DNA from 4 places in the Kitasatospora sp. NPDC053057 genome. Region 2 is predicted to be linked to each of the others. Evidence: riboswitches for the same ligand, from Rfam matches in the RefSeq annotation. Region 2 holds a riboswitch; each other region holds the start of a gene.
What was found. A riboswitch is a leader RNA that binds a small molecule or an ion and turns the genes downstream of it on or off. The one in region 2 is predicted to bind cyclic di-AMP.

Region 1 (7,621 bases), on a different contig from region 2:
TCCTCCACCGGGCTGCCTGAGCCACCGGGCTGCCTGAGCACAGTCGTTGAGGCGCCCGCCACGACCGGTCGTGGCGGGCGCCCCGCTGTCGGGCACTATGGCTGAGGGGGTGCGGGCGGCTGCGCGGGACCGGCGGTGGCCACGCAGAACTGCACCAGCCCGGCGTCCACGTCGAGGACGATCTGCTCCATCTCCGCCCACAGCGGGTGGAACTTCTTGCCCCACTCGACGGTGAAGCCGAGCACCTTGCCCTGTGCGGGGTCGACGAAGTGACGGGAGAAGACGTAGTCGTCGCTGGTCCCGCTGGTCGGGTAGAGGTGGAAGCCGGTCAGCGGTTTGTAGGCCGTGCCGCGCACGCCCTGGACGCCCTGGCAGAATGCCGTGGCGAGTTCGAGGGCGCTGTCGGCGTCGTCCTTGGGGATGTACTCGGCGTACGCGGCGTCGCCCGGGAGTCCGCGCTTGCCGTCGTACCGGGCGTTGCGGAAGTTCATCGACGGGTCGATCGACTGGTTGTCGTCGTCGCCCCAGTTGTAGAGCATGTCCTGGGAGTAGCTGTGCACGTCGACGAGCCACCTGGTCCGCGGGTGCTGGTCCAGCAGCCAGCGGACGTTGCGGGTCTCGGGCTCGGAGAAGGCCCTCGGGCCCTCGTAGACCTGCTGGTCGCACGGGTTGGTCGAGACCTGGGGGGTGGCGGTCGGGGCGAACGCGGTGGTGAAGTCGAAGAGGAAGTCGTAGTTGCGGTTGATGTCGACGCCGATGCAGTCGGGGTTCGAACTGCCGCCGGAGTTGGCCGGGTTGCGGTTCTTGCGCCACATCGGGTCGACGGTCTGGCTGTACAGCCGGCCGTCCGGGTTGACCAGCGGGAAGACCACCAGGTTCAGTCGCTGGAGCAGCGCCTTGACCTGGCCGGCGGTGAAGCTGGTGCCGCCGTAGCCGAGGCCGGTACCGGACTGGTAGGCCTCCAGCAGATCGGCGGCGAAGTGGACGAGGATCTCGCAGCTGCCCCACTCGCGGGCGTGCACGCCGCCGATCAGCATCACGCAGTCCTTGGGGACCGGGGCGGGTGCGCCGATTTGCAGAGCGTGGGCGGTGCGGCCCTCGATCGAGGGCTCGGGCAGGGTGATGAGCTGGGTGGTACCGGGGTAGGCGGCGGCCAGGCCGGCCACGGCGGATTCGACCTCGGTGATGTTCAGGTACGGCATGACGGGCCTCCCGGCTCAGCCGGCGAGCTTGGCGGCCAGGCCGCGCGGGACGGCGCCGGCGGCGAACCGGTCGCCGGTGCCGACCTCGGCCTGGGCGGCCCGTCCGGCCTCGCTGGCGTTACCGATCACGGTGACCGTGACGCCCTCGCGTTCGAGGGCCGCCGCCTGGTCGTCCGGGGCGTAGACGTCGATGCTGACGCGGCCGTCCGGCTCCACCTGCGGGCGTCCGCCGGTGTCGGGACGGGAATCGCGCAGCAGGGCGCGCAGGGTGTCCGCGTCCTTGGCGGTGACGCGGAGCTTGAGGATGTCGGGCCGGGTGGGTGGTGCGGATGGGACGGCGGACATGACGACCTCTTGCTGATGAGTACGGATATGTCCGACGTGTACCTCGTATCCTCAGGATCCGCCGCCGCCGTAGAAGGCGTCAAGGGGTGGCTCCGGCATCCCGTTCAGCAGGCTGTCGAGGCCGGCCAGCATCTCGGCCTGATCGTCGAAGTCGGCGAAGCGGGGGACCAGCGCGCGCAACCGCGGGTACTCGGTGGCGGACAGCCGGTGCAGGCCCAGCCGCAGTGCCGGATCCGGCTCCTCCGGATTGTCGACCACCTGGCGCTTGTCCACCAGCAGGCAGCCGAGGTTCCAGGCGACGAAGGTGCGGTAGATCGTCAGCGTGGTGGCGTCGTCGAAGCCGGCCCGCCCGAGCACCGAGAGGATGTGCTCGGTGAGTTCGAGCGCCGGGGCCGGCCGCCGGGACACCGGGACGGCCAGCGGGCGGGTCGCGACGAGCGGCAGGATCTCGGGGTGGGAGTGCGCCACGGCGGCGAAGGCCTGGGCGATCCGGCGCAGTTCCATCCGCCACTCGGGCTCGCGCGGGCCGCCACCGGCGGCGCTGGTGCGCAGCCGGGCGTTGATCTCGGTGAAGTAGGCCTCGGTCAGGCCGTCCAGCAGGGCTTCCTTGCCGGGGGTGTAGCGGTACAGCGCCATCGACTCGACGCCGAGCTCCGCGGCCAGCCTGCGCATGGTGAGCGCGCCGAGCCCCTCGCGGTCCACCAGTGCCACGGCGGCGTCGAGCACCAGTGGGCGGCTCAGGCGTCCCCGCTTCTCGGGGCCGTCCCGCTCAACCATGGCCGTACTCCTCCGAGTCGGTGCCGGGGCCGTCAGCCGGGCCGTGCCGGAGCCGGGCCGGTGGGGCAGGTTACGCAGCGGATACAGAACCAGGATACAAGGTACGAATAGGTGGAAAACAGGCCTGGGAGACGCCCGGATTGGTCACGGGTCGTAGTCGGTGGTGGGTCGTCGTCGGTGGCGGGGGAGTGGCGGTCCGGTTCAGCCGAGCAGCAGCCGGACGGCGAGCCAGCCCACCAGGGCGGCCGAGCCGAGGGCGGTCAGCAGCCGGCCGCGCGCGCCGGTCAGGGCCCGGCCGAGCAGGGCGCCGCCGGAGGCGAGCAGCAGTTGCCAGCTGGCGGAGGCGGCGAAGACGGAGGCGGCGAAGGCGGCGGCGGTGAACACGGCCGGGGAGAGAATGCCCGAAGTGCTGCCGCCCTGGCCGCGGCTGCCCAGGATCAGGGCGGCGAAGTAGAGCACGGTGAGCGGGTTGAGCAGGGTGATCCCGAGCAGGGTGAGGAAGGCCCGGGCGGGGCCGGGCGGAGCCCCGGGGGCCGGTGCGGTGGTGGAGCGGCGGCCGCGCAGGGCGGTGGCGGCGGTGCGGACGGCCAGGGCGAGCAGCACCAGCGCCGAGCCGATGCGCAGCGGGCGGGCGAGCGGTTCCAGCAGCGGCGCGAGGCCGGTGCCGCCGAGGACCGCGAGCAGCGCGTACAGCCCGTCCGCGGTGGCCACGCCGAGGGCGGCGCAGGCCCCGGTGCGCAGTGAGGTCCGCGCGGTGAGTGCCACCAGGTAGGCGCCGACGGCCCCGACCGGTACGGCGACGCCGTACCCGGCGAGCAGGCCGGCGACCAGCGCGGCCCTCACGCGCGTGCGCGGTCGGGCCTCCGGGCGCGGCCGGGCTGCTGCTGGACGGCGGCCGGGCGGGCGGCGGCGGTCACGGGCAGCGGGCGGGCGGGGGTGTCGGTCATGGGCCGATGGTGGCGGCCGCGGCAAGGGGCCGCAAGTGGTTTTGTCCGTGCGGGCGGGTAGCGTGGGGCGCTCCGGTGGACATTGGTTCGAGGAGGTACCGATGAGCAGTCAGAACAACCGCGTGGCTGAGCTGTTGGCCGAGGCGTGGGCGTCCTGGGCGGAGCGCGGCGCGGCCCTGAGCGCGGAGGACTGGGACCGGCCCACCCGGCTGTCCGAGTGGACCGTCCGGGACCTCTACGCGCACGTGGCGCCGGTGCCGGAGCAGTTCGCCGGGCTACGCGAGGCCGTGGTCGACGGCCCGGCCGGGATGACCGGCGGGGCGGAGATCCTGCGGACGTTCAACCAGCCGGGCGGGCTCGCCCACACCGCCGCCGGGCAGATCGCCGACATGGCCAAGGAGGCCGCCAAGGCGACCGAACCGGCCGCGCTGATCGCCCGGTTCGGCACCGAGGGCCCGGCCGCCCTGGCCGGGATCGCGGACCTCTCGCCCGACACGGTGGTGGAGCACCAGCTGCTCGGGAAGGTGACGGTGGGGGCGCTCGGCGAGGTGGCGCTGATGGAGGCCACCGTCCACCTGCTCGACCTGATCGCCGCCGTGGGCGGACCGGCGCCCGCCGAGGGGGCGCTGCACTTCACCCGCGGACTGCTGGCCGAGGCCACGGACCCGGTGGCCTTCATCGAGGCGGCGGCGGGGCGCAGTTCGGAGCCGGTGCTGCCGATCATCCGCTGAGGCCCGGGGTTCGCCTGTTCCCGGTCAACCGTCCGCGGCAGCGTCGCGCCGTCGGCGGACCAGCCGCTGCCGTGGTCGACGAACCAGTTGGCCTGGGCGGAGCCGGAGAGACGATATCGCGTCGCCGTACCGCCTCCCGCGCTTCCGGCGGTCGCTGGACGATACCGACCCGGAGCTGCTACCGCTGACCGGCCCCTGGTGCTGGGGCGCCAGCGTGGTCGCGCCGCACCTGCGAGCCGGCCGTGTGCTGGAGCTCACAGCGCTGGGCGGCGCGGCCCGCACCTCACGGTTCCAGCCCGAGCCGGGCGGGACCTGGACCGGGCTGGACGGCTACTGCGCGGGCGAGCCGTTGCGCGTGGTGCACCGGGCCGACGGCACGGTCGGCCACCTGGACCAGGCCGACTTCCTCCGCACCCGCACCCCGTACGACCGGCAGTCGAGGTGTCGGGCGGCGTCGATACGCAGGGCTGGCAGGCGGGCTGACTATCGCTCAGGTCGGCGTGCCCCGGGGCGGGCGCGCCGGGCCCGAACCCGCGACCCGTACGGCGCGCCATCGGGCGGTGGCCGCCGAACTGGGCCCGGCGGCCCGCACTGATACGCACTCATAGGGACGTTATCGCATCGTTATCAAGCACTATTGTGGATCATTCGGGCAATCCGGCCGGGCCGTGATCCAGCTCACGATGGCTTGTGCTATTGGCTCTGTGCCGTTTACGGTCCTTCTCGTTCGTCTCCGTACGAAACGAACCCCGCTCTCCGGAACGCCGAATCCTGCCGCTGGATCGGGCGGGCACGTGCATCCATGAAGCACCGCGGCAGGGGCGGGGGACCCACAGGTAAGTCGCCTCATCCGGACTGGTTCCGGCGGGGCTAGGGGTGAAGCCGCGTCTCTGCGCGGCCGGGCAACTCCAGCCCGAACCCGACAGCTCACCTCGTAGGCGTGTGAGAGGAATCGCACTTCATGCTGCCCGTCAACGCTCGCCCCAGCCTGTTCGCTGTCGGTTCCGTCAAGCGCATCGTCGCGGCCGCCGTGGTCGTCGGCGTCGGCGCCGGCATCCCGGTGGTCGCCGCCACCGCCGCGAACGCCGCCCCCGTCAAGCCCGCCCCGGCGCACTCGGCCCCGGCCGCCCCGCAGGCGCCCGCTGTCTACACCGTCCAGAGCGGTGACTCCCTCACCAAGATCGCTACCACGCACAACGTGCAGGGCGGCTGGCAGAAGCTCTACGACCTCAACAAGTCCGTGCTGACCAAAGGCCCGGGCAAGATCTACCCGGGCCAGCACCTGACCCTGGGCGGGGCCGCCCCGGCTCCGGCCAAGCCGGCCGCCACCAGCCCGCTGGCCGCCACCCCTGTCGCCAACACCCCGGCCGCGCTGCAGGCGCTCGCCGCCTCGATCGTCCCGGCGAACCAGCTGGCCTCGTTCGACCAGATCATCAGCCACGAGAGCGGCTGGAACATCCACGCCACCAACCCGAGCTCGGGTGCCTACGGCCTGCCGCAGGCGCTGCCCGGCAACAAGATGGCCTCGGCCGGTTCCGACTGGCAGAACAACCCCGCCACCCAGCTCAAGTGGGCCCTGCAGTACATGAACACCGTCTACGGCAGCCCGAACGCCGCCTGGGCGTTCTGGCAGGTGCACAGCGCGTACTGATCGGACCTCTCCCGATCGGTACGGCCTGATCGGACCTGATCGGCCTGTTCGAACCGATGGGTCCGGGCGAGTACCGCCCGTCGGCCGGATGCCCGGCGGCTGATGGGCTGCCAAGCGGCCACCTGACCGGCCCGGTTCACATCGCGGTGCGTGAGCCGGGCCGTCGGCGTACCCGCGATGACGGCGGCCTCGGGCAGGCCGGGCCGGAAGGTGCGGTAGGCGCTCGCGGCGCCGGGGAAGAGGGGCATGTTCGTGGCTCCAGATCGGTTCGGGCCGCTCGGTTCGGGCGGAGGTGGCAGAGAGTCAGGGGGCGGGGGTGCCGGGCTCGGCGGCGGAATCGTCCGCCTGCGGCCCGGGTCCCGCCCGGAACCCCCCTGGCACCCTCGCGACCGCCGGGGCTCGGCACACCCTCGACAGCGTCTGAACCACGGGACTAAGCTCGCGCGCAGCAGCTATTCAATTTGTTGACTATGGAGCCCGCCGTGCACCCCTTCCGCACAGCCGTCGAGGCCGGCGACCACGACGGCATCGAGGCCCTCCTGGCCGAGGACGTCGTCTTCACCAGCCCCGTCGTCTTCAAGCCCTACCCGGGCAAGGCCATGACCGCCGCGATCCTGCGCGGTGCCGGACGGGTCTTCGAGGACTTCCACTACGTCCGCGAGATCAACGGCGCCGACGGCCGCGACCGCGCCTTCGTCTTCAAGGCCACCGTCGACGGCCGCGAGGTGCACGGCTGCGACTTCCTCCATTTCGACGAGGACGGCCTGATCGACGAGTTCACGGTGATGGTCCGTCCCCTCTCGGGCGCGCAGGCACTTGCCACCGCGATGGGCGCGCAGTTCGAGCGGATCACCGCCGAGGCGCTGGGCGCATCCGAGGCGTGAGCGCGACGACGGGCTTCCGCCGCTACGTCGCGGTCGGCGACAGCCAGACCGAGGGCCTGGGCGACGGCGACGAGACGACCGGCTGGCGCGGCTGGGCGGACCGACTGGCCGAGACGATCTCCGAGCAGGAACCCGACCTGCTCTACGCCAACCTCGCCGTCCGCGGCCGGCTCGCCGGCCAGGTGCGGGCCGAGCAGCTCTCCCCCGCCCTCGCGCTGCGGCCGGACCTGGTCACCGTGGTCGCTGGGATGAACGACCTGATGCGGCCGGGCTTCGACGCGGGCGCGGTCGTGGCGGAGCTGGACACGATGTTCGCCGCCTTCACGGCCACCGGGGCGCGGGTGCTCACCTTCACCTTCCCCGACATCGGCCGGATCGCGCCGTTGGCCGGCGGCCTGCGACCTCGGGTCCTGGACCTCAACGCACGCATCCGCGCCACGGCCGACCACCACGGCGTCGTGGTCGTCGACTTCTTCCCGCACCAGGTGACGACCGATCCGCGCATGTGGAGCGCGGACCGGCTGCACGCCAGCCCGCTCGGCCACGCCGGGATCGCCGCGGCGGCGGCCGACGCGCTCGCGTTGCCCGGCAGCGACAGCGGGTGGGCAGAGCCGCTGCCGCCGCTCCCGGCGGCGGGGCTCCGGCAGCGGGCCGCCCAGGAGGCCGCCTGGATCGGCACCTTCCTCGGACCATGGCTGATGCGCCGCCTGCGCGGCCGCTCCTCCGGCGACGGGCGGGTCGCGAAGCGCCCGGAACTGCGCCCCCTCAAGGCTCCCCGCCCGCTCCACTGAGCGGTCGGCCCCGGCGACCGTCAGGCCGGCCCCCGCACGGGGGCCGGCGCGGCGGCGCGCCGCTCCAGGACCGCGAGTGCCTGCTCACACCAGCGCTGGTTCTCGCGCTCGAACGACAGTCCGCGCATCAGCGTCAGATACGGCCCGATCCGTTCGGCCGTGGCGAGGTAGTCGTCCTCGAAACGCCCGTCCAGCAGCCGCGCCCGCAGACGCTCGTAGCGGGCGATCTTGGCCTGCGCCCACGTCAGACGTTCGAGCAGCGCCGCGCGCACGGCGTCCGGGTCGCCCGCGTC
Region 2 (7,621 bases):
ACGGCGGCCGCGGTGCTGGGCGGTACGGGCCTGCTCGGGCTGCTGCTGTTCGCGCTCGGCCGAGCGCAGGCCTGGCAGGCGCTCGGCGGCGGCCTGGTGGTGGCCGGCGCCTCGACGGTACTCGGCGGCGCGCTGGGCTTCCTGTTCGGGGTGCCCCGGGTGAGGAGCGACTCGGGTGAGCCGCAGGGCTCGTACGCGCCGAACACCAATCTGGAGCAGGTCTCCGACTGGCTGACCAAGGTGCTGCTGGGCGTCGGCTTGACCCAGCTCGGCTCGCTCGGCGAGCGGCTGCACCAGCTCGGTACGGCGCTGGCACCCGTACTCGGCGGCGAGGACGCCGCGGTGCCGTTCGCGGCCGCGCTGGTGCTGTACTTCCTGGTCCTCGGCTTCCTGGCCGGCTGGCTGGTGACCAGGCTGGCACTGCCGCGGGTGCTGACCGAGACGGACGAGGCGCTGGACCTCTTCCTGGCCGGTCAGGACCGCGACCGGCGGGGCGACAAGGTGGGCGCCGATGACCTGCGGGTGCGCGCGATGCAGCAGCTCGGGCTGCTCGGCGGCAGCGCCGGGCAACCCGCCGCGCTGGCCGCGCAGTTGCCGCCCGCCATGGGTTCCCCGGCCGGGCCGGACGGCGTGGTGGCAGAGGTCCGCTCGACCGCGAAGCGCTCGGCGCTGACCGCCGACCAGGTGCGGGACCTCTTCGCGGACGGCACCGAGGGTCGCCGGATCCAGGCGCTCGCGCTGATGCAGGGCGACCCCTCGCTGGCGGACCTGTCGAGCGTGCTGGACGCGATCGAGCACCCGCACTCCGATTTCGAGCAGTACCACGCGCTACTGGCCGCCCGGGGCCTGCTCTCCCGACTGCCCGGCGCCGAGGCGCAGCGGCTGCGGGACGCGGTGGCGGCGCAGCTGGTCGACCCGCAGGGCATTCCGTACGGGTCGGACCGCAGCTGGCTGGCGGAGAAGATCCTCTCCCGGCTGCCGGCGGCGGCCTTCGTCCCGGCGCAGCCGTCGGCCGCTGCCGGGAGCGGTGAGCCTGCGAGTTCTGCGCAGGGCGCCGGGCAGTCGAATCCGGACAGGCCCTAAACGGTGAAGCGCAGTTCGGGCTGTTCCCAGGGGGTCTTGGGCTGCGGCGGGCGGGTGCCGGTGCGCTCGGCGCCGACCTGCAGGTAGAAGCCCTCGGCGGGCGGGTGCGAGACGACCTTGACCGCCGCGATCCCGGCGGCCCGGGCTCGGTCGAGCATGTCGGTGATCAACGCCCGTCCGATGCCCAGCCCTTGGGCCTCGTCGGCGACGAACATCAGGTCCAGTTCGGCCGGTTCGTGGATCAGCGCGTAGAAGCCGAGCAGTCGGTCGTCGGTGCGGTCCACGGCCATCCGGACTTCGTGGCGTTCGACGTAGTCGGGCTCCACGGCGTAGCCGTCGATCATGGCGGAGTACGCCCCGCGGTAGGCGCTGGAGGCCTGGATCAGTGCGGTGAGCCGGTCGGCGTCGGCCGGTCGGGCGGACCGGATCGTGGTCTCACTCATGGGGCTGAGTCTAGGGGCAGACCGGCCCAGTGACCATTACAGCGGGCTCGGCGACGGCGACCGGCGGGAGCGGCGGCCGGCGGGAGCGGTGGTCGGCGGCCCGCAGCACCAGGACCCTTCGGGCGCGGCCGTCCCCGTGCGGCACCCGGCGGACCTCGCTGGCTATCCGGCGCTCGCCCAGCGCGTACCGCAGCCGGTCGAGGTGTCCGCAGCGGCGGCCGCGGCCGTCGTTCAGCGGCTGGACCCGCACCTCCCCGTCCGCGGCCGTCACCCGGACCAGCTCGGCCAGGGCGGCCAACTGGTGTTCCGGGCCGAACAGTTCGGGGTAGGCGAAGAGCAGGTAGCCGCTCAGGGTGAGGGCGAAGGCGCCGTCCGCGAAGGGCAGTCGGGGCAGCGCGGCGGCCACGTAACGCTGCGGGTGGGCGGCGGCGTCCTCCGTGAACAGCCGGCGGGCGCGGTCCCAGCTGCGCAGGTAGCGCTCCGGGCGGTTCGGGCGGGACGGGCGCGGCGAGGGGTACAGCTCGGGGCGGGCGGCCATCGCGACGGCCATCGCCGCCCGGGCGGCCAGCGCCCGGGCGGCGACCTCGGGCAGCGGCAGCGCGTACGCCGGGTCGGCGGCGATCACCCGGCAGCCCAGCTCGCGGGCCTCGGCGGCCAGGCCCGCCGCGCCGCCCGGGCAGTCCAGCAGCGGGCCGGGCAGGGCGGCGAGCCGGGCGCGGGTGAGGCCGAACAGTGCGCAGTACTCGTCCAGCGGGCGGGAGGTGACCAGGACGTCCGGCTCCGGGGCGGGGTCCTGGGCCGGGGCGGTGATCACCTGGTCATCCGAACACGGGGCCGCCCCGCCCGCATTCGAAGCGCGTCCGGATGCGGGCGGGGCGGGGTACGACGGGCGGGCGGTACCGGGGCTCAGCGGCCGAGCAGCCCCTGGGCGGCGGCCCGGTTGACGCTGGTCAGGCCGCGGACCAGCCGCGCGGTGAGGAAGATCAGCAGCACTCCGATCGCCGAGAACGCGGCGATCTGCCAGGTGCCCTCGACGTAGTAGGCGTGCCGGACGTGGTGGCTGTCGGTGTAGTCGAACAGCTGGTAGCCGTGCCACGAGGTGTAGTGCGGGAAGACCCAGTGGTAGAGCGGGTAGAGCGCCATCGCCCAGCCGAGCACCAGGAACGTCAGGGTCATCGAGAAGCTGAACACCGCCCAGGGGAACATCACCAGCTGGTACAGCGCGGCCTTCCAGCCCGGCCCGTCGGCCAGCCGCGCGGTGATCGCGCCCCAGTTGCCCGGGCGCACCTGGCGCACCGGCGCCGGGCCGGGCACGTCCAGGGCGAGCATCCCGCGCACCCGGGCCCGCTCCGCCCGGCCCAGGCCGCGGGCGGCGCTGGTCAGACCGGCCAGCACCGGCAGGCCGAGGACGGTGACGAAGGTGCCCAGGCCGAGGGAGAACAGGGTGACCGAGACGGTGAAGCCGACGATCGCCACCGGCAGGCCGGTGAGCGCGTAGCCGACCTCGCGGTAGTACTGCCCGGAGAACGGCGCCCGCCAGAAGCCCGGCGGCTGCTCGGTGCGGCGGGCCCGGGCCGGGCGGGTGCCGTCGCCGTGACCGTCCGGGCCGTCCCACTCCTGACCCAGCGTGCTGTTGCTCATCTCCCGGCCCCCGGCCCCTCGTTCTCGCGGTCTCCCGTACTGACGGACTTCAGTCTGGCCGGAACGCGGCCGGGAGGACATCCGGGGGACCGGCGGATCAGGGGTGGGGTTAACCCCCCTGCGGCGGGGCGAGCGGGCCGGTCCACTCGTCGGAAAGCAGCGAGTACTGGTACGAGTCGGACCAGACGCCGCCCTTGTACAGGTCGTGCCGGACCCGCCCCTCCAGCTGGAAGCCGAGCTTGGTGAGCACCTTGACCGAGGCCGTGTTGTCCACGTCGACCCGGGCGACCAGCCGGTGCAAACCGAGCGGGCCGAAGGAGAGTTCGCAGAGCAGCCCGGCGATCTCGCCCGCGTAGCCGCGGCCCCACACCGCGCGGCTCAGCACGTAACCGAGGTAGGCGGAGCGGTACTTGCCGAGGGTGAGGCTGGCGTGCGCGATCGGCAGCGCGTCCTCCGGGTCCTCGGCGTCCTCGCGCCGGACGACGGCGAGCCGGTAGGTGTCCCGCTCCTCGGCCATCGCCTCCTCCAGGTAGAGCTCGATCTGGTCAGCGCAGGTCTCACGGTCACGCGGTTCGAAGGGGAGGTAGCGGGTCACCTCCAGGTCGCTGTACAGCGCGTGCAACGCGTCCAGTTCCGCCGGGGTGTGGTGGTACTCGCGGATGGCGAGCCTGGGGCCGGTGAGGCGTACGGGGACCATGGCTGCCGACCCTATCCCCGTCCGACGGCTACCGTTCGGAATATGAACGACGAAGACCTGCGGCTCGCCCCGCGCACCAGGGCCGCCGACCTGCTCGCCTGGGCGGCAGCCGGGCAGGACCGCGCGCCGGTGGCCGAGGCGCCGCTGCACGCGGTGCTGGCTCTGCTGGAGCTGGGCGAGGGCAGGATGCACGACGGCTGGCCCGAACTGACCTCCGACGCGGTGGAGCACCTGCTGTACGAACGGCTCCACCTCTACGTCCAACCCGCGCCGGAGGAGGACCCGCTCGCGTACGGCGACGCCGTACGGCTGCTGGTCGACCACCAGCGGGCGGCGAAGCGGCTCAACGCCAAGCGCCAGGAGCGGCTGCACGCCGAGGCCGAGTGGCAGGGCGAGGTCGCGGCCGGGCTGCTGCGCCGCGCCGACCTGGTGACCTGGCCCCGGCTGTACGCGGTGCTGCTGCACGCGCACGGGGTGGACGTGACGGACCTCGCGGCCGTCCGGGACTGGCTGACCGGCTTCGCCGGCCTCGGCGAGGAGGAGCGGCTGGCCGGGTACGAGGCGCTGGTGCCGACCGGCTGGCTGGACGAGCCGGACGAGCCGGGCTGGGGGCCGGGCCGGGTGCTGTCCGTCGGCATGGCCACCGACGGCGCGCGGCGGCTGCTGGAGCAGGGCCTGATGCGGCGCAGCTACCGCAACCTGGCCGAGCTGACCGCGCTGGGGCGGCCGATGCCGGACGAACTGGCCGGGGGCTTCGAGGAGTTCGAGGCGGCGGCGGCCGAGGTGGCGCTCGACCTGCTCGGCGAGTGGACGGTGCCCGGGCTGCCGCGGCTGCTGGTGGAGGAGTTCCCGGAGCTCGCGCCGGAGCCGGGCGCGGAGGAGATCGACGCGTACCTGGCGCAGCTGCCGCCGGAGTGAGGTGGCGGGGGGGGGGAGCAGCCCCGGGCGTGCCCCGGGGCTGCTCCCCCCGACGTTGTGACGGGTTCCCGGGGCCGTTACGGGTTGAGGCCGTGCTGCTGGAGCCAGGTCTCCGGGTCGACCGGGGCGCCGCCGCCGGGGCGGACCTCCAGGTGCAGGTGCGGGCCGGTGACGTTGCCGGTCGCGCCGACCTTGCCGATCTGCTGGCCGGAGGTGACCTTGCCGGAGCCCGTGATGATCGAGGACAGGTGGCAGTACCAGATCTCGGTGCCGTCGGGCAGGGTCTCGACGATCCGGTAGCCGTACGCGCCGGACCAGCCGGCCGAGGTGATGGTGCCCTGGCCGACCGCGTAGACCGGGGTGCCGGTGTCGGCGGCGAAGTCCAGGCCGGTGTGCAGGTGGGCCCAGTAGCGGGCGCTCTGGCCGTAGTGGGCGGAGAGGTTGTAGTCCTTCACCGGCAGGGTGAGGGCGGCGGCCTTGGCCCGCTCGGCCTCCTCGGCGGCGCGCTTGGCCTCGGCCTCCTTGGCGGCGGCCTTGGCCCCGGCCTCCTGGGCGGCCTGCACGCGGGCGCTCTCCTCGGCGGCGGTGCGCTGGCTGTCGGCCTGCTGCTGGATGCGGGCGGCGAGCGCGAGGCCGGGATCGGCGGCCAGGGCGACCGGGGTCTCGTCCGGGGCCTCGACGGCGGGCGCGGCGGCCGGGGTCGCGGAGGCGAAGCCGGTGGCGCCCAGGGTGGCGGCGACGGCGGTGACGCCGAGCAGCGGGGAGGCCCCTCGGGTCTGACGCGGCATCCGGTGGCGGTTGGCCTCGGCCTCCGGGACGAACGGGTCGGCGGGGCCGGAGTCGCGGGGCTCGGAGCCGTTCGGGCCGGGGTGGTCGAGGAGCTGGGTACCGGCTGCGGGGCCGGCCGGGTGTGCCGGGGTGTGCGTCGACGCCACGGAGGCGCGCTCCTTTCCTTCCTTCGCGCCTACCGGGTTAGCTGACGGGTTCGGAGCAGGAAGGTCTCCTACGGCCGGGCCGGAGCCCCGCCGATTCACCCCAAGGAACATGGTTCCCCGGCTCCCTGGCCTGCCCGGAGGCCGGCCGGCGGGATTAGGCGACGGCGCACGGTGCCGTCTGGGTACGGCGTTGACGACCGCGCTGCGTTATCAAACGTTAATCCTAGGAGGCCCTGATTCCAAGCCATCCGTCCGCGACGGCTGGGGAACAGGTGATCGGACGTCAACGAACGACCCCTCAGCCACCCGGTTCATCTGAGTACTCCTACTCATGTGCACCCCGGCCGGCCCACCGCATCCTGGCGCCATGAGCGCACCGATGCAGTCACGCACCACGGCCGCGTACTACGCCCAGGCCGTCCTCTCCTTCGCCATCTCCGGCACGGCCCTCGCCGCCGGGATCGCCTACCTGCCCGTCGGCGGCTGGACCCGGGCCTTCCTCGGGATCGGCCTCCTCTACACCGTCACCTCCTCGTTCACGCTGGCCAAGGTGATCCGGGACCGCCAGGAGTCCTCGGACACCGTCGCCCGGGTCGACCAGGCCCGGCTGGAGAAGCTGCTCAGCGAGCACGACCCGTTCAGGGTCGAAGGGACCTGAACGGGGCCCTTCGCGTGAGCCGCGACCCCTTGACGGCTAAGGCTATTAGCCGTAGCTTTATGGCTATCGGCAGCAGCGAGCGAGCCCGTGGAGGCCCACCATGAACGGCACCATCACCCCGAGCACCCAGTACCTCGACGTCCCCGGCGGCCGCCTCGCGTACGACGACACCCGGCAGGGCGAAGGCACCCCCGTCGTCCTGCTCCCCGGGATGCTCGACTCCCGCCGCGCCTACCGGCACCTCCACCCGCTGCTCACCGCGGCCGGGCGCCGGGTCATCACCATGGACCTGCGCGGCTTCGGCGAGTCCTCGATCGTCTGGGACGACTACAGCCCCTCCGCCGTCGCCACCGACGTCCTCGCCCTGCTCGACCACCTCGGCATCGAGCGGGCCGTCCTGGTCGGGCAGTCCTACACCGGCGCGACGGTCGTCAAGCTCGCCGGGGACGCACCCCAGCGGGTCGCCGGGATCGCGCTCATCGACGCCTTCGTCGAGCACCGGGCCAACGCGCTCATGAAGGGCGTCATGGTCGTCATGGGCGCCGCGATGGTCCAGTGGCCCGCGGTCTGGGGCTACTACCTCCGCAAGATGGCCTTCCCCGGCCCCCGGCCCGCCGACCTCGACGGCTACGTGGACGGGCTGGTCGCCGCCCTGCGCACCCCCGGCCGCAGGACCGCCACCCGCGGCCACGTCACCGGCGACTCCGCGCCGATCGGCTGGAGCGCGGCCGTCCGCTGCCCCGCCCTCGTGCTGATGGGCAGCAAGGACCCCGACTTCCCCAAGCCCGAGGCCGTCGCCGACCTCCAGGCCGAGAAGCTCGGCGCGCGGAAGGTCATGATCGAGGGATCCGGGCACTACCCGATGGCCGACAACCCCCGGGCCGTCGCCGACGCCCTGCTGCCCTTCCTCGCCGAACTCGCCTGAACCCGTACTCGCCTGAACCCGTCCTCCCCCCACGCTTCACGGAGAACCAGAAGCCATGCCCCGCGTAGGACTGACCCCCGACCAGGTCGTCGACCACGCCCTCGCCCTCATCGACGACCAGGGCACCGAAGCCCTCACCCTCGCCTCCGTCGCCGCCCGCGCCGGAGTCGCCACCCCCTCGCTGTACAAGCACGTCAGCGGCGGTCTCGCCGAACTCCGGCGGCTCATCGCCGTCCGGGTCACCGAGGAACTCGCCGACCGGCTCGCGGAGGCCGCGGTCGGGCGCAGCGGGGACGACGCCGTCACCGCCGTCCTGCGCGC
Region 3 (7,621 bases), on a different contig from region 2:
TTGTGGAAGAAGTACAGGCCGAAGTCGACGAACGCGCCCGCCACCGGGACGCCGTCGACCAGCAGGTGGTTCTCGTCCAGGTGCCAGCCGCGCGGGCGGACCACGACGGTGGCGAGTTCGGCGGCGGGCTTGAGGGTGTAGGCCTTGCCGGCCGAGCTGGTGAAGTCGATCCGGCCCTCGAAGGCGTCGATCAGGTTGACCTGGCCGCTGACCACGTTCTCCCAGGTCGGGGAGGTGGCGTCCTCGAAGTCGGCGAGCCAGATCCGGGCCCCGGAGTTGAGCGCGTTGATGACCATCTTGCGGTCGGTGGGGCCGGTGATCTCGACCCGGCGGTCCTGGAGCGCGCGCGGCGCCTCGGCGACCTTCCAGTCCCCGGCCCGGACGCCGGCGGTCTCGGGGAGGAAGTCCAGCGTGCCGGTGCGCGCGATCTCGGCGCGTCGGGTCTTCCGCCTGGCCAGGAGCTCCTGCCGACGGCCCTCGAAGGCGCGATGGAGGCCGACGACGAAGGCGACCGCCTCCGGAGTGAGCACCTCCTCCGCCCGATGGACGCGCGGACCGGCGACAGTGACGACCGGAGCGGCGGGGGAGGCGCCGACGGGCCCCTGATCTGCAGCCATGAGCAGGACACTCCTAAGACGGTTGAGCCTGGCGAAGGGAGTTCCGGTGGGAACTTCCTCGGGAACTTCCTCGATCGTTACCCGCCTGTCGGCGAGTTCGATTCTGTAAGGTGGAGACTAGTTTCCGCGATACAGAATTTCAACGGTTTGTTGAAGAGGTCGCCGGGACTCTACTCCTCCCCGACAGCGAAGGGAACGCCGGTGGTTGCGACCCCCGACACAGCATCGACGACAGGCGCCGACCGCGCGAGCGGCGGCGTGCAGTCCGTCGAACGCGCCTTCCAACTCCTGGAGGCGCTGGCCGACTCCGGCGGGGTGGCCACCCTCAGCGAGCTCTCCAGCAGTTCCGGCCTCCCGATGCCGACCATCCACCGACTGGTTCGTACCCTCGTCCAGCAGGGCTATGTCCGCCAGGACACCGCGCGCCGCTACACCCTCGGCCCCCGGCTGATCCGCCTCGGCGAGACGGCCGGCCGCCTGCTCGGCAGCTGGGCCCGCCCCTACCTGGCCGAGCTCATGGAGGCCACCGGCGAGACCGCCAACCTGGCCGTGCTGGAGGGCGGCGAGGTGGTGTACGTCGGGCAGGTGCAGTCGCGGCGCTCGATGCGGATGTTCACCGAGGTCGGGCGGCGGGTGCAGCCGCACTGCACCGGCGTCGGCAAGGCGCTGCTCGCCCAGCTCCCCGAGGACGAGGCGCGCGCGATCCTGGGCCCCAACCCGCTGCCCGCGCACACCGAGTACACCGTGACCGACCCGCAGGAGCTGATGGACCAGCTCGCCGAGGCGCGCGAGCGCGGGTACGTGGTCGACGACCAGGAGCAGGAGATCGGCGTCCGCTGCATCGCGCTCGCGGTACCGGGCGCTCCAACGCCCACAGCCCTGTCGGTGTCCGGTCCGGAGGCCCGGATCCGGGCGCTGGAGGAGCAGGCGGGGTCGTCCTCGCTGGTGCCGGTGATGCACCAGATCGCGTCCCGACTCGGGCAGGTCCTCGCGCCCTGACGTTTCGTCAATCGCCTTGCCCGGGTCGCGCGGTGGGGCCGCTGCCGCATCCCGCTCGCGTTGTCCTCCTTTCGACGGACCGGTGGGCGGGTTGCGCCGGGTCCGGACCCCCGGTGCCACCACCCTGGTGCGGACGCGGCCCGCGACGGAGCGGGCGGCCGGAGCACGAGGGAACGGTGAGCGGTGTCCGAGCGTACGCGGGGCAGGCGCAGGGGGCTTCAGGTCGGATCCGGCGGCACGGCCGACCGGGCCGCCGGGGCCACGGCGGGGCAGACGCCGACGGCGGTGACGGCGGTGACGGCGGCGGGTTGCACGGTCGCACTGCTGGCCGCCGGGCCGTCCTGGGCCCTGCGTCCCGCGCCCCGGCCCGAACCGCGGGTCGCGGCGGCGAGCCCGGCCGCCGCACGGTCCCACTCCGACCTGGAGGTGACCCGGATGGACCCGGACCCCGCCCCGCCCGGTGGCAGGACCACCGTCCACGCCTTCGTCGCGAACCGCGGCCCGGACACCACGGCCTCGCCGTTCACCGTGATCGTCACCCTGCCGGACGGCGTGACACCGCAGGGCCCGTACTTCCCCGCCGACTGCGCGGTGCTGCGGGGCGGGCGCACGGTGCGTTGCGTCTTCGAGGCCGGACTGAAGCAGGGGCGCAGCGCCACCGCGCTCGTCCCGGTGCGGGTCTCCCGCGACGTGCCGACGGGCGTGCTGACCGGCGGGTCGGTCGAGGTGCACAGCCCGGACGACCGGGACGAACGCAACAACCGGCAGCCGTTCGACCTGAACGTGGTCGAGACGGCTGCCGGTTCCTGAGAGCGGCTGGTCTGCGGGCTACGTGCGCTCGGCGTCCGCGCTCAGCGGTAGACGCGCACGTAGTCGGCGGCGAAGGTGATCGGGGTGTTCCCCTGCGGCGCCGGGTGGTACTTGCCGGCACCGACCGAGAGGTTGAGGATCAGGTACGCGGAGAAGTCTGCACCCACGCCCTTGCCGTCCGAGTACACCTTGACGCCGTTGACGTACCAGTCGACCGAGTTGGCGCCGTAGTAGGTGCCGATGGTGATCCACTGGTCCTTGGCGACGGCCTTGGCGTCGGTGTAGTAGTCCGGGTTGCCGGGGTTGACGTGGTTGGTCAGCTCCAGCAGGTTCGGGTTGTCGGGGTGGTACTCGAAGGAGTCGATCTCCCCGTTGCCGTTCTTCCAGGTCCACAGGGCGGGCCAGGCACCGGTGACGGAGGGCATCTTGACCCGGGTCTCGGCGTAGTCACCGGTCTTGACCTGGAAGCCCTCGGCGGAGCCCTCGGTGGTCAGCAAGCCGGTGTTCCAGGACTGCTGGCCGTTCTCCAGGGTGGGGCCGCCGGGGGTGGCGGTGAAGGTGGCGACGCCGTTGGCGACGCTGACGTTGTTCTTGTTCAGCCAGTCGAGCTTGTTGTCGTCCGGGTTGTGGTTGCCGTACCTGTACGCGGTGCTCTTGTCGCCGACCCAGCGCTGGCCCCAGTTGATCGGGCCGTTGAACTCGTCGGACCAGGTCAGCGACTTGCCGGCGATCGGGGACGCCGGCGCCGGGGTGCTCGGGCTCGCGGTGGCGCTCGGGCTCGCGGTGGGCGCGGTAGTGGGCGCGGCGGTTGGGGTCGGCTTGGCGGTGGGCGCAGTGGTCGCGGTCGGCTTGGTGGTGGGCGCGGCGGTCGGCGCCGGCACGCTGGTGGGCGCGGCAGTCGGGGCCGGCGCGCTCGTGGAGGTGGCGGTCGGGGCCGGGGTGGGCGTCGACGTGCCGGTACGGGAGACCACCAGCTGCTGCGAGGGCAGGTTGTGCCAGGTGCCGCCGAGGTCCTGCCAGAAGCCGAACTGGGTGTACGTCCCGGCGGGCAGGGTGCGCGCGCCGCTGGTGAAGTCGAGCCCGGTGGGGCAGATCTGCACGTTGCCGGCGTTGCCCGGGAAGTCCAGGTTGGTGCCGCGCGCGTCGCGGACGCCGACGCCGACGGTCCTGGCGACGAAGCAGGACGAGGAGTGCAGGCTCAGCGAGGCGGTGGCGGCCTTGCCCGCGACCATGGTGGCGGGGGCGAGGCGGTCCTGGGTGACGGTCGGGCCGGTGGCGGCCTGGGCACCGGCGACGGACGGCAGCCCGAGCAGGCCGGCGCCGCTGATGGCGAGCGCGCCGGTGGCGGCGAGGGCGGCGTTGCGGCCGCGGTGGGACGGACGGGCATGGCGGGGTGCGCGACGGCGCCCGGCAGGAGGGTGCATGGGAGTCCTCTGCGACGCCTGCGAGGTGAGCTGTCGGATTCGGGCTGCAGTTGCCCGGCCGCCTGTGGAGCGGCTTCACCCCTAGCCGCGACCCGCACGCTGGTGCGCACGGGCCGGGCACTGACCTTGGTTCCCCCGCTCCCGTCCGCTGTGGTGCTCGGCTGCCCGCCGACGGGTGGACAGGACTCGGCGTCCCGGCGACGGGGTCCGCGAGGGCGGACGACCCGTTGCAGGCTAGGCAGGCTGTGCGTGAACGGACAACTCGATCGGTCCGGTTGTCGCGCAGCTCACAGTGGTGTCGATCAACGACGCTGCGTGGCAGCCGAGTTGATCAATCCCGGCGCCACGGCCGGGGCACCTCCAGGCAGGGCCTCGGGGTGTACGTGCCGTAGCGGGTCATGTACAGGTGCGGGGACGACCGGGGTGCCGGTGCCACCGGCGTCCCATCCGGTGGCGTACCGCACCGTGGCGCGGGGCCGCCCGAATCCGCCCGGTCGGATAAATTGGAAGCCTGGCATTTTCCGCGGTGCACAAGTGCACCGAGTCCGATGTGCCCGCCCGTACGGTCCGTCCCACGCTCCCGAGAAGAGGTCCCGCCCCACCATGACCGCGTCCCTGCCCGCCTTCGCCGGCCGTACCTACGTCTTCCGGGCCGACAACGGCGCGGCCTTCCGAAACACCTACTCGGCCGACGGCATGCGGCTGCGCTGGGAGGGCCTCGGCGAGTCGGCGGGCCAGTGGGAGGACGTGCGGCTGCACGTCGCCGAGGTCGCGCCGGGGATCTACTTCGTCAGCTGGACGGAGCAGAGCGGGATCACCGTCAGCCACGTGATGGACCTCAACGCGCTGACCGTGCGCGCCTTCTGGACCTTCGAGGGCGAGGGCGGCCGGGTCGGCCAGCTGCACACCGGGACGCTGGAGCGGGTGGCCTGAGCCGCGTGACGACGAACCGAACCCCCGGGGGCGGCCCCGGGGGTTCGGTTCGCTCTCGTCCGACGGAGTCGTCCGTCAGACGGTCTGGCCCGGCTGGTCGGTCTGGCCCTGCCGGCCCGGCTCGGCCGGCTGGTTCGGCTGGTTCGGCACCTTGAGGTGCTGGGACAGCCACTCCAGCGAGGAGGGCAGCAGCGCGCTCCAGGTCTCGAAGTTGTGGCCGCCGTTCTCGAGCATGCTGTACGAGACCTTCATCGGGCTGTGCACCCCGTCGATGAACGCCTCGGTGTCCTGCTTGTAGTTGCCGTCGCCCTTCTTGGTGCCGGCCAGCAGGAGGGAGATGTTCGGCTGCGGCAGGTTCTTCAGCCGCCACATCAGGTTGGCCTCGTCGCGGCGCTGCTTGCTGCCGCCGAAGAGGTCACCGGTGGTCGGGTCGTCGGCGGCCTCGTAGTACCCGGACAGGGCGACGGCGGTCGGGAAGACGTCCGGGTGGCGCATGGCCAGCTTGACGGCGCAGTAGCCGCCGGTCGAGTTGCCCATGTAGGCCCAGGCGTGCGGGTCGGTCGAGACCCGGTAGCTCGCCTCGATCGCCGAGGGGACGTCCTTGGTGAAGTACGTGTCGGACTGGGCGCCGCCCGGGATGTCCTCGCACTCGGTGTCCTGCGGCAGGGCGGGCGAGGGACGCATCAGGACCATGACGGTCGGCTGCATCCGGCCTTCCTGCAGCAGCTTGAGCGCGGCACCCGGGTAGTTGAAGCGGGTGATCAGGTTCTCGGCGATTCCTGGAAACCCGGTGCTGACGATCACGGCCGGGAACTGCTTCCGCGCGTACTCCGGCTGGAAGTACTGCGGCGGCAGGTAGACGTACCCCTCGGTCGACAGCCGGCTCTCCTTGCCGTCGATCCGCACCTTGCGGATCTCGCCGGACTGGCTGGGCTCGCGGCCCATCGCCCCGCCGCCCTTGACCGAGGCCTGGCCGATGGTCTCCACCATCAGGCGTCCGGAGGCGTCCGCCTTGTTGTGGATCACCACCGGGCCGGTGCTGCCGGTGCCGAGCAGGTCGTCCCAACTGCTGTAGAACGCGAAGTAGTTGTTGGCCACCAGGCCGAGTGCGGCGAGCACGGCGACCTGGGTGGCGAGCAGCGTGCCTATTCGGCCGAGCACCGCCTGCCAGCTCTTCCGGGCGAGTCTGGGCCACAGCCAGACCGTGCCGACCATCATCACGACCGCAATCAGTACGGCCAGCGCCAGCACTTTGTGGCTCGTCAGACCCATGTCCCAGTTGCTCCCACGCCTCGAACTCCGCACCCCTCCGCTCAGAGACATCCGAGGAGGTCACCCCGGTTCCCCCACCGGGGCGCGAGGACCAACCCTAGCGGGAGCTGTGAGGAAGCTGATCGGCGACTGGGGGTGCCGTGAGAAGCCGCAGCCCCGCCGTGAGCTCGCGCATGCAGCGGGCGCCGAGGTCCTGCGGGGAACCCGGGCCGGCGACCGGGGCGTCGGAGCCGGCCCACTGTTCCAGGGCCACCCGGATCGCCGCCGTGGCCGCGGCGGCGGCGAGCCGGATCTCCAGCGGATCGACGCCGTCCGGGCAGCGGGCCGCCAGCACGGAGCGCAGCCGCTCCTCCGATCCGGCGTGGACGCGCTGCCAGGTGCCGTCCAGCCGCGGGTCGCGCAGCAGGCTGCGGGTCCAGTGCATGGCCTCGACGGCCTCGTCGTCGGCCGGGGTCAGCGACTCGACCGCCGAGCGCGCCAGCGCCTCGCGCAGCGGGAGGTCCGTCGGACTCCCGGCCAGCAGGTCCACCCAGCGCTGCCCGCCCGCCGCCAGCAGCGGGGCGACGGCGTCCTCCTTGACCGAGAAGTAGCGGTAGAAGGTGCGCAGCGAGATGCCCGCAGCGGCGGCGATCTCCTCGGCGGTGGTCGCCTCGGCGCCCCGCTCGGCGAAGAGCGCGGCAGCGGTGCGGGCGATCTCCAGCCGGGTGGCGTCACGGCGGCGCTGGGTCAGGGTCGGGCGTCCGGTCACAAGGGTCAGCGTACGCATCCGCATGCCGTCCTGGCACATCGCGCCGAAGTGTCGCGTCAAGACTTTTTGGCACACCGTGCCATCTAGGCGTACCGTGTCTCTTGAGGTCGAGAGACCACGAACGAAGGAGTACCACCATGGAGCGCTTCAGCGGACGGAACGTCCTGATCACCGGCGGCGGCTCTGGCATCGGCCAGGCCACCGTGCACCGGATCCTCGCCGAGGGCGGGAACGTCGTCGCCGTCGACGTCAACGAGGACGGCCTGAAGAAGACCCTGGACCGCGCGACCGCCGACGGCACCGCCGACCGCCTGACCAGCCAGGTGCTGGACATCGCGGACGAGGCCGCCGTCGTCACGGGCGTGGCCGAGGCGATCGCCGCGCTGGGCGGTCTGGACGTCCTGGTCAACGCGGCCGGCATCCTCCGCTCCTCGCACACCCACGAGACCACCCTGGAGTTCTGGAACAAGCTCCTCGCGGTGAACCTGACCGGCACCTTCCTGATGACCCGCGAGGCGCTCCCCGCGCTGCTCGCGACCGGCCGGGGCGTGGTGGTCAACTTCAGCTCCACCTCCGCGACCTTCGCCCACCCCTACATGGCCGCGTACGCCGCGACCAAGGGCGGCATCCAGTCCTTCACCCACGCGATCGCCTCGGAGTACTCGAAGCAGGGCCTGCGCGCGGTCTGCGTCGCGCCGGGCAGCATCGACAGCGGCATGACCAACAACCCGGGCCTGCCCGCCGACGCCGACTTCAGCCTGCTCGCCAAGCTCTCCCCCGCCCTCGGCCAGGGCTTCGCGGGCCCGGAGACGGTCGCC
Region 4 (7,621 bases), on a different contig from region 2:
GGTCGACGCCCACGTGCCGCACGACTACGCGCCCGGCGAGCGGCTGCGGCTGCAGGCCTACCGTTCGATCGCGGCGGTCAACTCGGAGGCGGACATCCAGCAGGTCCGGGACGAGCTCGTGGACCGCTACGGGAAGCTGCCCGAGCCGGTGGAGAACCTGCTGATGGTCGCCGCACTGCGGCTGTACGCCCGCAGGTGCGGGATCTCGGACATCACCCTGCAGGGCTCGAACGTCCGCTTCGGCCCGGTGGAGCTGCGCGAGTCCCAGCAGCTGCGGCTGAACCGGCTCTACCCGCGCAGCCAGGTCAAGGCGGCGGCCCAGCAGCTGCTGGTACCGCGGCCGAGCACCGGGCGGATCGGCGGCAAGCCGCTGGTCGGGCGGGAGCTGCTGGGCTGGTGCACCGAGTTCCTGTCGGCGATGTTCGACGACCTGGCGGGGGCGAAGAAGTAACACCCGTCGATCGGCGGTCCCGGGCTGCGGCCCGGGGCCGCCGTTGCCGTACCGGGATCGGCAGGGCCGGGGGCGGGCGCGGCGGGTAGGTTCGGGGTGTGACGACGAATGCTGTGCCGACGAACGCTCCGGGCGCGAAGCTGATCCTGCTCACCACCACCCACCGGGTGGCCCCCGGGCTGCTGGCGTGGCCGGCCTGGGAGGCGTTGCGCTCCGCGGGGCGGGTGCTGGTGGCCGACGAGGGGCATCCGCAGGTGGCGGCGGTGCGGCAGGCCGGGGTGACGGTCGAGGCGGTGCCGGCCGGGTCGGCGCCGGCCCTGGCGCGGCTGCTGACCGGGCAGCCGGCCGAGGCCGGGCCGACGGTGTGGCTGGGTAGCCCGGACGGGGACCCGGGGCTGACGGACGCGCTGGCCCGCCTCGCGGTGGAGCACGCCGGCGAGGTGCCGGAGATCGAGGTGCTGCCGGGCTCGTACGACCTGCCGGGGGCCCGGCTGCTGGACCTCGCCTCGGTGATGGACCGGCTGCGCTCGCCCGGCGGCTGCCCGTGGGACGCCGAGCAGACCCACGAGAGCCTGGTGAAGTACCTGGTCGAGGAGGCCTACGAGCTGGTCGAGGCGATCGAGGAGGGGGACCGGGACACGCTGCGCGAGGAGTTGGGCGACGTGCTGCTGCAGGTGTTCTTCCACTCCCGGATCGCCGAGGAGCACCCCACCGAGCCGTTCACCATCGACGACGTGGCCGGGGACATCGTGGAGAAGCTGGTGTACCGGCACCCGCACGTGTTCGGGGACGTCGAGGCCGAGGGCGCCGCCGAGGTGGAGGCGAACTGGGAGCAGCTGAAGGCGGCCGAGAAGGCGGACCGGGAGTCCGTCCTGGACGGCGTGCCGGCCGGGCTGCCCGCGCTGGCGTACGCGGCGAAGCTGGTGTCCCGGGTGCGCCGGGCGGGCTTCGCGGAGGTGCCGGACGAGCCGTACGAGCTGCCGGCCGAGCTGACCGCGGAGTCGGCGGGCCGGCTGCTGCTCGCGGTGGCGCAGCGGGCGCACGACGCCGGGGTGGACGTGGACGCGGCGCTGCGCTCGGCCGCGCGCGGTTACCGGGACGCGGTGCGCGCGGCCGAGGGGCTCAAGTCCGAGTAGCGGCTCAGGCGGCCGTGGCGGTGCTCTCGACGGGACGCCGCTGCGGCGGCACGAGTTCGCCGATGGCCTCGCCGATCAGGGCGACCAGTTCGGCGAGGCGCTCCAGGTCGAGGTGGTCGGGCAGGTCGGCGAGGGAGACGATCCGCTCGCCCTTCGGGCCGGCGACGCAGAAGAGGTCGATCGGCCCGAGGTGCTTCTCGGCGGTGTCGACCAGGGCGGCGACGTCGCTGGGCCGGCGGATGTCGCCGCAGACGCCCACCACGGGGCAGCCCGGCTGGTCGAGTTCGGCGGCGAGGTCCTCGGCGATCCCGACGTGCTGGTCGGCGATCAGCATCCCGGCGGCGCCGGCCGCGGTGAACCGGCGGGCGAGGTCGGCTCCCGAACCGCCGTCGAGTACCGCGATGACGACGACTGCTCCGCTGACCCGCATGGCCTGCTCCTCCCTGTGGGCGACACCGCACCGGCGCCCACGCGTACTGCGGAGGATCGTAGGCACGTCCTGACCCTCCGCAACAGGGATTACCCCGCAGGTGACCAGGCTCACGCCTGCCACCCGGCCAAGAGCTGTCCAAGGGCTGTCCACGGACCGTCCACGGGGCGTCCACGGAGTGTTGGTGTGCTGCTCGCGTGCCGCTCACGAACGGTTCGCGAGCCGGTGACGCGGCGGCGGCGCCCCGGAGGCCGTCCGGGCGCGTCCGGTCCAGCGGTTACGGTCGACCCATGCCAGCTCAGCCCGACGGCGCCCAGCCCGCCGCCCAGCCCGCCCCGCAGCTCTTCACCTGGGAGTTCGCGGCCGACCCGTACCCCGCCTACGCCTGGCTGCGCGAGCACGCCCCGGTGCACCGCACCAAGCTGCCGAGCGGCGTGGAGGCCTGGCTGGTGACCAGGTACGCGGACGCCCGGCAGGCGCTCGCGGACAGCCGGCTGTCGAAGAACCCGGCGCACCACAGCGAGCAGGCGCACCGCACCGGCCGGGTGGGCATCCCGGGGGAGCGGCAGGCCGACCTGATGACCCACCTGCTGAACATCGACCCGCCGGACCACACCCGGCTGCGCCGGCTGGTGTCGAAGGCGTTCACCCCGCGCCGGGTGGCCGAGTTCGAGCCGCGGGTGCAGCAGCTGACCGACCGGCTGATCGACGGCTTCGCGCAGCGCGGTTCGGCGGACCTCATCCACGAGTTCGCCTTCCCGCTCCCCATCTACGCGATCTGCGACATGCTGGGCGTGCCGGCCGAGGATCAGGACGACTTTCGCGACTGGGCCGGAATGATGCTGCGACACACGAAGCCGGGCCAGGGCGGCAGCCAACGCGGCGGCGTGGGGCGGGCCGTGAAGCGGATGCGGGCCTACCTGCTGGAGCTGATCCACCGCAAGCGGGCGGACCTCGGCGACGACCTGATCTCCGGTCTGATCCGGGCGAGCGACCACGGCGAGCACCTGACCGAGAACGAGGCCGCCGCGATGGCCTTCATCCTGCTCTTCGCCGGGTTCGAGACGACGGTCAACCTGATCGGCAACGGGACGTACGCGCTGCTGCGCAACCCGGACCAGCGGGCGCGGCTGCAGGAGTCGGTGGTCCGCGGCGAGACGGCGCTGCTGGAGACCGGGATCGAGGAACTCCTGCGCTACGACGGGCCGGTGGAGCTGGCGACCTGGCGGTTCGCGACCGCGCCGCTGACCATCGGCGGGGTGGAGATCCCGGTCGGCGACCCGGTGCTGGTGGTGCTGGCGGCGGCGGACCGCGACCCGGCCCGGTTCGCCGACGAGAACACCCTGGACCTGGCCCGGAGCGACAACCCCCATCTGGGCTTCGGGCACGGCATCCACTACTGCATCGGCGCCCCGTTGGCCCGGCTCGAAGGGCGGTCCGCGCTGGCCACGCTGCTGTCCCGGCTGCCCGATCTCCGGCTGGCCGAAAGTCCGGAGAATCTGCGCTGGCGAGGCGGTCTGATCATGCGTGGATTGCGCGAACTTCCGGTCGAATTCAGTCCGGAGATCCGGTCGCCGCACGCCCGTACTGAGCCATCGGCACACTGACTTGGCGTCGTCTTTCGGCCTCTGACGGTGGTGTGAACGCCCATCAAACCGGACAAAGCCCCGCCGTCGGTGGGCGATCGAACACGCGCCGTAATTTCTGTGTGATGTCGGCGATATGAGCTTGTGATTAGTCTGAGGATCTGTCTAGTCTCCCTGGAGTTCGCAGCTGCGGACCCCGTGCGCGGAACGCCGAGTCCTGCCCGCCGCGCCACGGGAAACCGACCAGACCCTGGGCAGGGGCGGGGGAACCAGGTTTGTTGCCGTTCCTCCACGGCTTGGGGTGAAGCCGCCCAAGCGGAACCGTTTCCGCCGACGGCGGCCGGGCCACCTCCCGGTCCGAACCCGACAGCTCACCTCGCAGGCGTGCGGAGAGGGACCTCTTCATGCTGCTCGTTGGAACTGGCCGTCATCGTCGTCGCACCCAGGCCGAGAAGGCCATCGCCGTCGCCGGTGTGGCCGGCGTCGGACTCGCGCTGCCGCTCCTCACCGCCACCGGCGCCTCCGCCGCGCCGGCCTCCTCCTGGGACTCCGTCGCCCAGTGCGAGAGCGGCGGCGACTGGGGCATCAACACCGGCAACGGCTTCTACGGCGGCCTGCAGTTCACCTCCAGCACCTGGAAGGCGTACGGCGGCACCGCCTTCGCGCCGCAGGCCAACCAGGCCAGCCGGGCGCAGCAGATCTCGGTCGCCGAGAAGGTGCTCGCCTCGCAGGGCCCGGGCGCCTGGCCGGTCTGCTCCCAGAAGGCCGGCCTGAGCAAGGGCGGCGCCCCGGCGGCCGTGGACACCTCCACGGACACCAGGGCGCAGTCCGCCCCCAAGCAGCAGGCCCCGAAGCAGCAGGCCCCCAAGGCCGCCGCGAAGCCGGTCCAGCAGTACGCGCCGAAGCACGCCGCCCCGAAGCGGGCCGAGCAGCCCGCCGAGCAGCCGGCCGCCCAGCAGTACACCCCGAAGCACGCCGCCCCGCGCGCCGCCCAGCCGGCCCCGGCCGCGCAGACCGGCCACGACTACACCGTCCGCTCCGGTGACACCCTGTCGGGCATCGCCGCCACCCAGGGCGTGTCCGGCGGCTGGCAGGCGCTGTACGACGGCAACCGCGGCACCGTCGGCGGCGACCCGAACCTGATCGTGCCCGGCCAGGTCCTGCACCTCGGCTGAGACCTGACGGCTGGGACCCTGACGGCTGAGACCTGACGAGGGGCCGACCGACCGGTCGGCCCCCTTCGTCCGCCTTCGCCCATCCCGGTGGGACAAGCTGGGACAAGCAGGTGAACTACCGGTGGGTAGTGGGGCCACACGCTGAGACGGAGCCGAGGTCGACGTGGTCCCGGGAGCCCGGGCGGTTAGGCTCTGGTCGTAACGACTCCGCAATCCTCCGGCCGACAGCACCACCGTCAGCCGGACCCTGCTTCCGCAAGGAGATGCCTCGTGCCGTCCATCGATGTCGTCGTAGCCCGTGAGATCCTCGACTCCCGCGGCAACCCCACGGTCGAGGTCGAGGTCGGCCTCGACGACGGCAGCACGGGTCGTGCCGCTGTTCCGTCGGGTGCCTCGACCGGTGCCTTCGAGGCGCTGGAGCTGCGCGACGGTGACAAGAACCGCTACTTCGGCAAGGGCGTGGAGAAGGCCGTCCTGGCCGTCATCGAGCAGATCGGCCCGGAGCTGGTCGGCTACGACGCCACCGAGCAGCGCCTGATCGACCAGGCCATGCTCGACCTGGACGCCACCCCGGACAAGTCCTCGCTCGGCGCCAACGCCATCCTGGGCGTCTCGCTGGCCGTCGCGCACGCCGCCTCCGAGGCCAGCGACCTGCCGCTGTTCCGCTACCTGGGCGGCCCGAACGCGCACGTCCTGCCCGTCCCGATGATGAACATCCTCAACGGCGGCTCGCACGCGGACTCCAACGTCGACATCCAGGAGTTCATGATCGCCCCGATCGGCGCGGAGTCCTTCTCCGAGGCCGTCCGCTGGGGCGTCGAGGTCTACCACACCCTCAAGGGCGTGCTGAAGGAGCGCGGTCTGTCCACCGGCCTCGGCGACGAGGGCGGCTTCGCGCCGAACCTGGACAGCAACCGCGAGGCCCTGGACCTCATCACCGAGGCCATCCAGAAGGCCGGCTACGTGCCCGGCCGCGACGTCGCGCTCGCCCTGGACGTCGCCGCCTCCGAGTTCTACAAGGACGGCGCCTACCAGTTCGAGGGCAAGGCCCTCTCGGCCGCCGAGCTCATCGAGTACTACGCCGAGCTGGTCGACGCCTACCCGCTGGTCTCCATCGAGGACCCGCTGGACGAGTCGGACTGGGACGGCTGGAAGGCCATGACCGTCAAGCTGGGCGACAAGGTCCAGCTGGTCGGCGACGACCTGTTCGTCACCAACCCGGCCCGCCTGGCCAAGGGCATCGAGACCGGCACCGCCAACGCGCTGCTGGTGAAGGTGAACCAGATCGGCTCGCTGACCGAGACCCTGGACGCCGTCGAGCTGGCCCAGCGCAACGGCTACCGCTGCATGATGTCGCACCGCTCCGGCGAGACCGAGGACGTCACCATCGCCGACCTGGCCGTCGCCACCAACTGCGGCCAGATCAAGACCGGTGCCCCGGCCCGCTCCGAGCGCGTCGCCAAGTACAACCAGCTGCTGCGCATCGAGGAGATCCTCGACGACGCCGCCGAGTACGCCGGCCGCGGCGCCTTCCCGCGCTTCCGCGCTGCGGAGTGATGAGCACGGTCGCTCCGCGGACCGGTGAGCACGGCAAGCACGAGGGCTGAGAACACGCGGGCCGAAAACCCGGGGGCCGGAGGTCCCCGGTAGCGCACGCCTGACCGGTGCCCCGCCGCACACCCCGTAGGGTGGACGGCGGGGCACCGTCGCGACCAGGAGGGGATACGGGAGATGGCTGGCTGGAGGATCCCGGGCTTGGCGGCCCGGCCTCGGTTCACGAGCCGGGCGACCGTCCTCGTCCTGGTGCTCTGCTCGCTGGTGGCGATCCTGGCCTACCCGACGCGGCAGTTCATCTCCCAGCGCGCCGAGATCTCCGCCCAGCGGGCGAAGGCCGACCACGCGCGCCAGCAGGTCGAGCAGCTGCGCCGGGACAAGGCCCGCTGGCAGGATCCGGAGTACGTCAAGGCGCAGGCCCGCGCCCGGCTGCACTACGCGGTGCCGGGGGAGACCCCGTACATCGCGGCGGACCCGTCCGGTGCGCCCGCCCAGCCGTCCGCCTCCGCCTCCGCCACCCCGGCCACCCCGTCCGCCGACGCGGCGGCCGACCGGCCGAAGGCCGCCAAGCCCTGGTACGCCAGCATCTGGGACTCGGTGGACGCCGCCGACACCGCCGCGCTGGCCCCCGCGACCCCCCGTCCGCTCCCACCGTCCCCCGTTGGAGACCCCACCCCCCATGACCACTGAGAACCACCCCGCCGTCTCCGACGCCGACGTCGCGGCCATCGCCGCCCAGCTCGGCCGGGTGCCGCGCGGCCTGCGCGGTGTGGCGCACCGCTGCCCCTGCGGCAACCCCGACGTCGTGGAGACGGCCCCCCGCCTGCCGGACGGCACGCCGTTCCCGACGCTGTACTACCTGACCTGCCCCAAGGCCGCCTCGCTGATCGGCACCCTGGAGGCGGAGGGCGTGATGAAGGACCAGACCGCCCGGCTCGCCGAGGACCCGGAGCTGGCCGCCGCCTACCAGAAGGCGCACGAGGACTACATCGCCCGGCGCGACGCGATCGAGGTGCTGGAGGGCTTCCCGAGCGCCGGCGGCATGCCGGACCGGGTGAAGTGCCTGCACGTGCTGGTCGGCCACTCGCTGGCGGCCGGCGAGGGCGTCAACCCGCTCGGTGACGAGGCGATCGGCATGCTGGAGGACTGGTGGGCCAAGGGCCCGTGCGTCTCCCCGGCCGAGGTCCAGGCGGCCGGTGAGCGGGTCGCCCGCAACCGCGCCAAGGAGCAGGACCACGAGGCCGTGATCGCGGCCAAGCGGCAGAAGACCGCGGAGCGGGCCGCCAAGC

Region 1: linked by a shared signal. The riboswitch ahead of ACIG5E_RS20565 (LysM peptidoglycan-binding domain-containing protein) and the one ahead of ACIG5E_RS33400 (M23 family metallopeptidase) in region 2 are both predicted to bind cyclic di-AMP.
Region 3: linked by a shared signal. The riboswitch ahead of ACIG5E_RS01725 (hypothetical protein) and the one ahead of ACIG5E_RS33400 (M23 family metallopeptidase) in region 2 are both predicted to bind cyclic di-AMP.
Region 4: linked by a shared signal. The riboswitch ahead of ACIG5E_RS16735 (transglycosylase family protein) and the one ahead of ACIG5E_RS33400 (M23 family metallopeptidase) in region 2 are both predicted to bind cyclic di-AMP.

Annotation. Positions count from the first base shown of each region.
Region 1 is NZ_JBITZP010000018.1:142,684-150,304, forward strand. It holds gene ACIG5E_RS20535 (hypothetical protein) at 1-20, shown strand, start outside; gene ACIG5E_RS20540 (M14 family metallopeptidase) at 96-1,202, opposite strand; gene ACIG5E_RS20545 (hypothetical protein) at 1,218-1,547, opposite strand; gene ACIG5E_RS20550 (TetR/AcrR family transcriptional regulator) at 1,599-2,324, opposite strand; gene ACIG5E_RS20555 (LysE family transporter) at 2,526-3,167, opposite strand; gene ACIG5E_RS20560 (maleylpyruvate isomerase N-terminal domain-containing protein) at 3,373-4,002, shown strand; cyclic di-AMP (ydaO/yuaA leader) riboswitch at 4,755-4,956, shown strand; gene ACIG5E_RS20565 (LysM peptidoglycan-binding domain-containing protein) at 4,964-5,653, shown strand; gene ACIG5E_RS20570 (nuclear transport factor 2 family protein) at 6,136-6,537, shown strand; gene ACIG5E_RS20575 (SGNH/GDSL hydrolase family protein) at 6,534-7,328, shown strand; gene ACIG5E_RS20580 (PadR family transcriptional regulator) at 7,349-7,621, opposite strand, start outside.
Region 2 is NZ_JBITZP010000048.1:21,293-28,913, forward strand. It holds gene ACIG5E_RS33370 (hypothetical protein) at 1-1,083, shown strand, start outside; gene ACIG5E_RS33375 (GNAT family N-acetyltransferase) at 1,080-1,526, opposite strand; gene ACIG5E_RS33380 (hypothetical protein) at 1,537-2,340, opposite strand; gene ACIG5E_RS33385 (sensor domain-containing protein) at 2,433-3,167, opposite strand; gene ACIG5E_RS33390 (GNAT family N-acetyltransferase) at 3,277-3,864, opposite strand; gene ACIG5E_RS33395 (hypothetical protein) at 3,907-4,782, shown strand; gene ACIG5E_RS33400 (M23 family metallopeptidase) at 4,860-5,717, opposite strand; cyclic di-AMP (ydaO/yuaA leader) riboswitch at 5,730-5,888, opposite strand; gene ACIG5E_RS33405 (YiaA/YiaB family inner membrane protein) at 6,085-6,375, shown strand; gene ACIG5E_RS33410 (alpha/beta fold hydrolase) at 6,476-7,300, shown strand; gene ACIG5E_RS33415 (TetR/AcrR family transcriptional regulator) at 7,356-7,621, shown strand, end outside.
Region 3 is NZ_JBITZP010000001.1:374,240-381,860, reverse strand. It holds gene aceB (malate synthase A) at 1-617, opposite strand, end outside; gene ACIG5E_RS01735 (IclR family transcriptional regulator) at 819-1,616, shown strand; gene ACIG5E_RS01730 (hypothetical protein) at 1,800-2,426, shown strand; gene ACIG5E_RS01725 (hypothetical protein) at 2,468-3,850, opposite strand; cyclic di-AMP (ydaO/yuaA leader) riboswitch at 3,853-4,016, opposite strand; gene ACIG5E_RS01720 (MoaF-related domain-containing protein) at 4,454-4,783, shown strand; gene ACIG5E_RS01715 (alpha/beta hydrolase-fold protein) at 4,859-6,055, opposite strand; gene ACIG5E_RS01710 (TetR/AcrR family transcriptional regulator) at 6,153-6,803, opposite strand; gene ACIG5E_RS01705 (SDR family NAD(P)-dependent oxidoreductase) at 6,941-7,621, shown strand, end outside.
Region 4 is NZ_JBITZP010000013.1:184,069-191,689, forward strand. It holds gene mfd (transcription-repair coupling factor) at 1-451, shown strand, start outside; gene ACIG5E_RS16720 (MazG family protein) at 550-1,587, shown strand; gene ACIG5E_RS16725 (SDR family NAD(P)-dependent oxidoreductase) at 1,592-2,017, opposite strand; gene ACIG5E_RS16730 (cytochrome P450) at 2,308-3,624, shown strand; cyclic di-AMP (ydaO/yuaA leader) riboswitch at 3,835-4,002, shown strand; gene ACIG5E_RS16735 (transglycosylase family protein) at 4,008-4,778, shown strand; gene eno (phosphopyruvate hydratase) at 5,049-6,335, shown strand; gene ACIG5E_RS16745 (septum formation initiator family protein) at 6,534-7,022, shown strand; gene ACIG5E_RS16750 (DUF501 domain-containing protein) at 6,994-7,621, shown strand, end outside.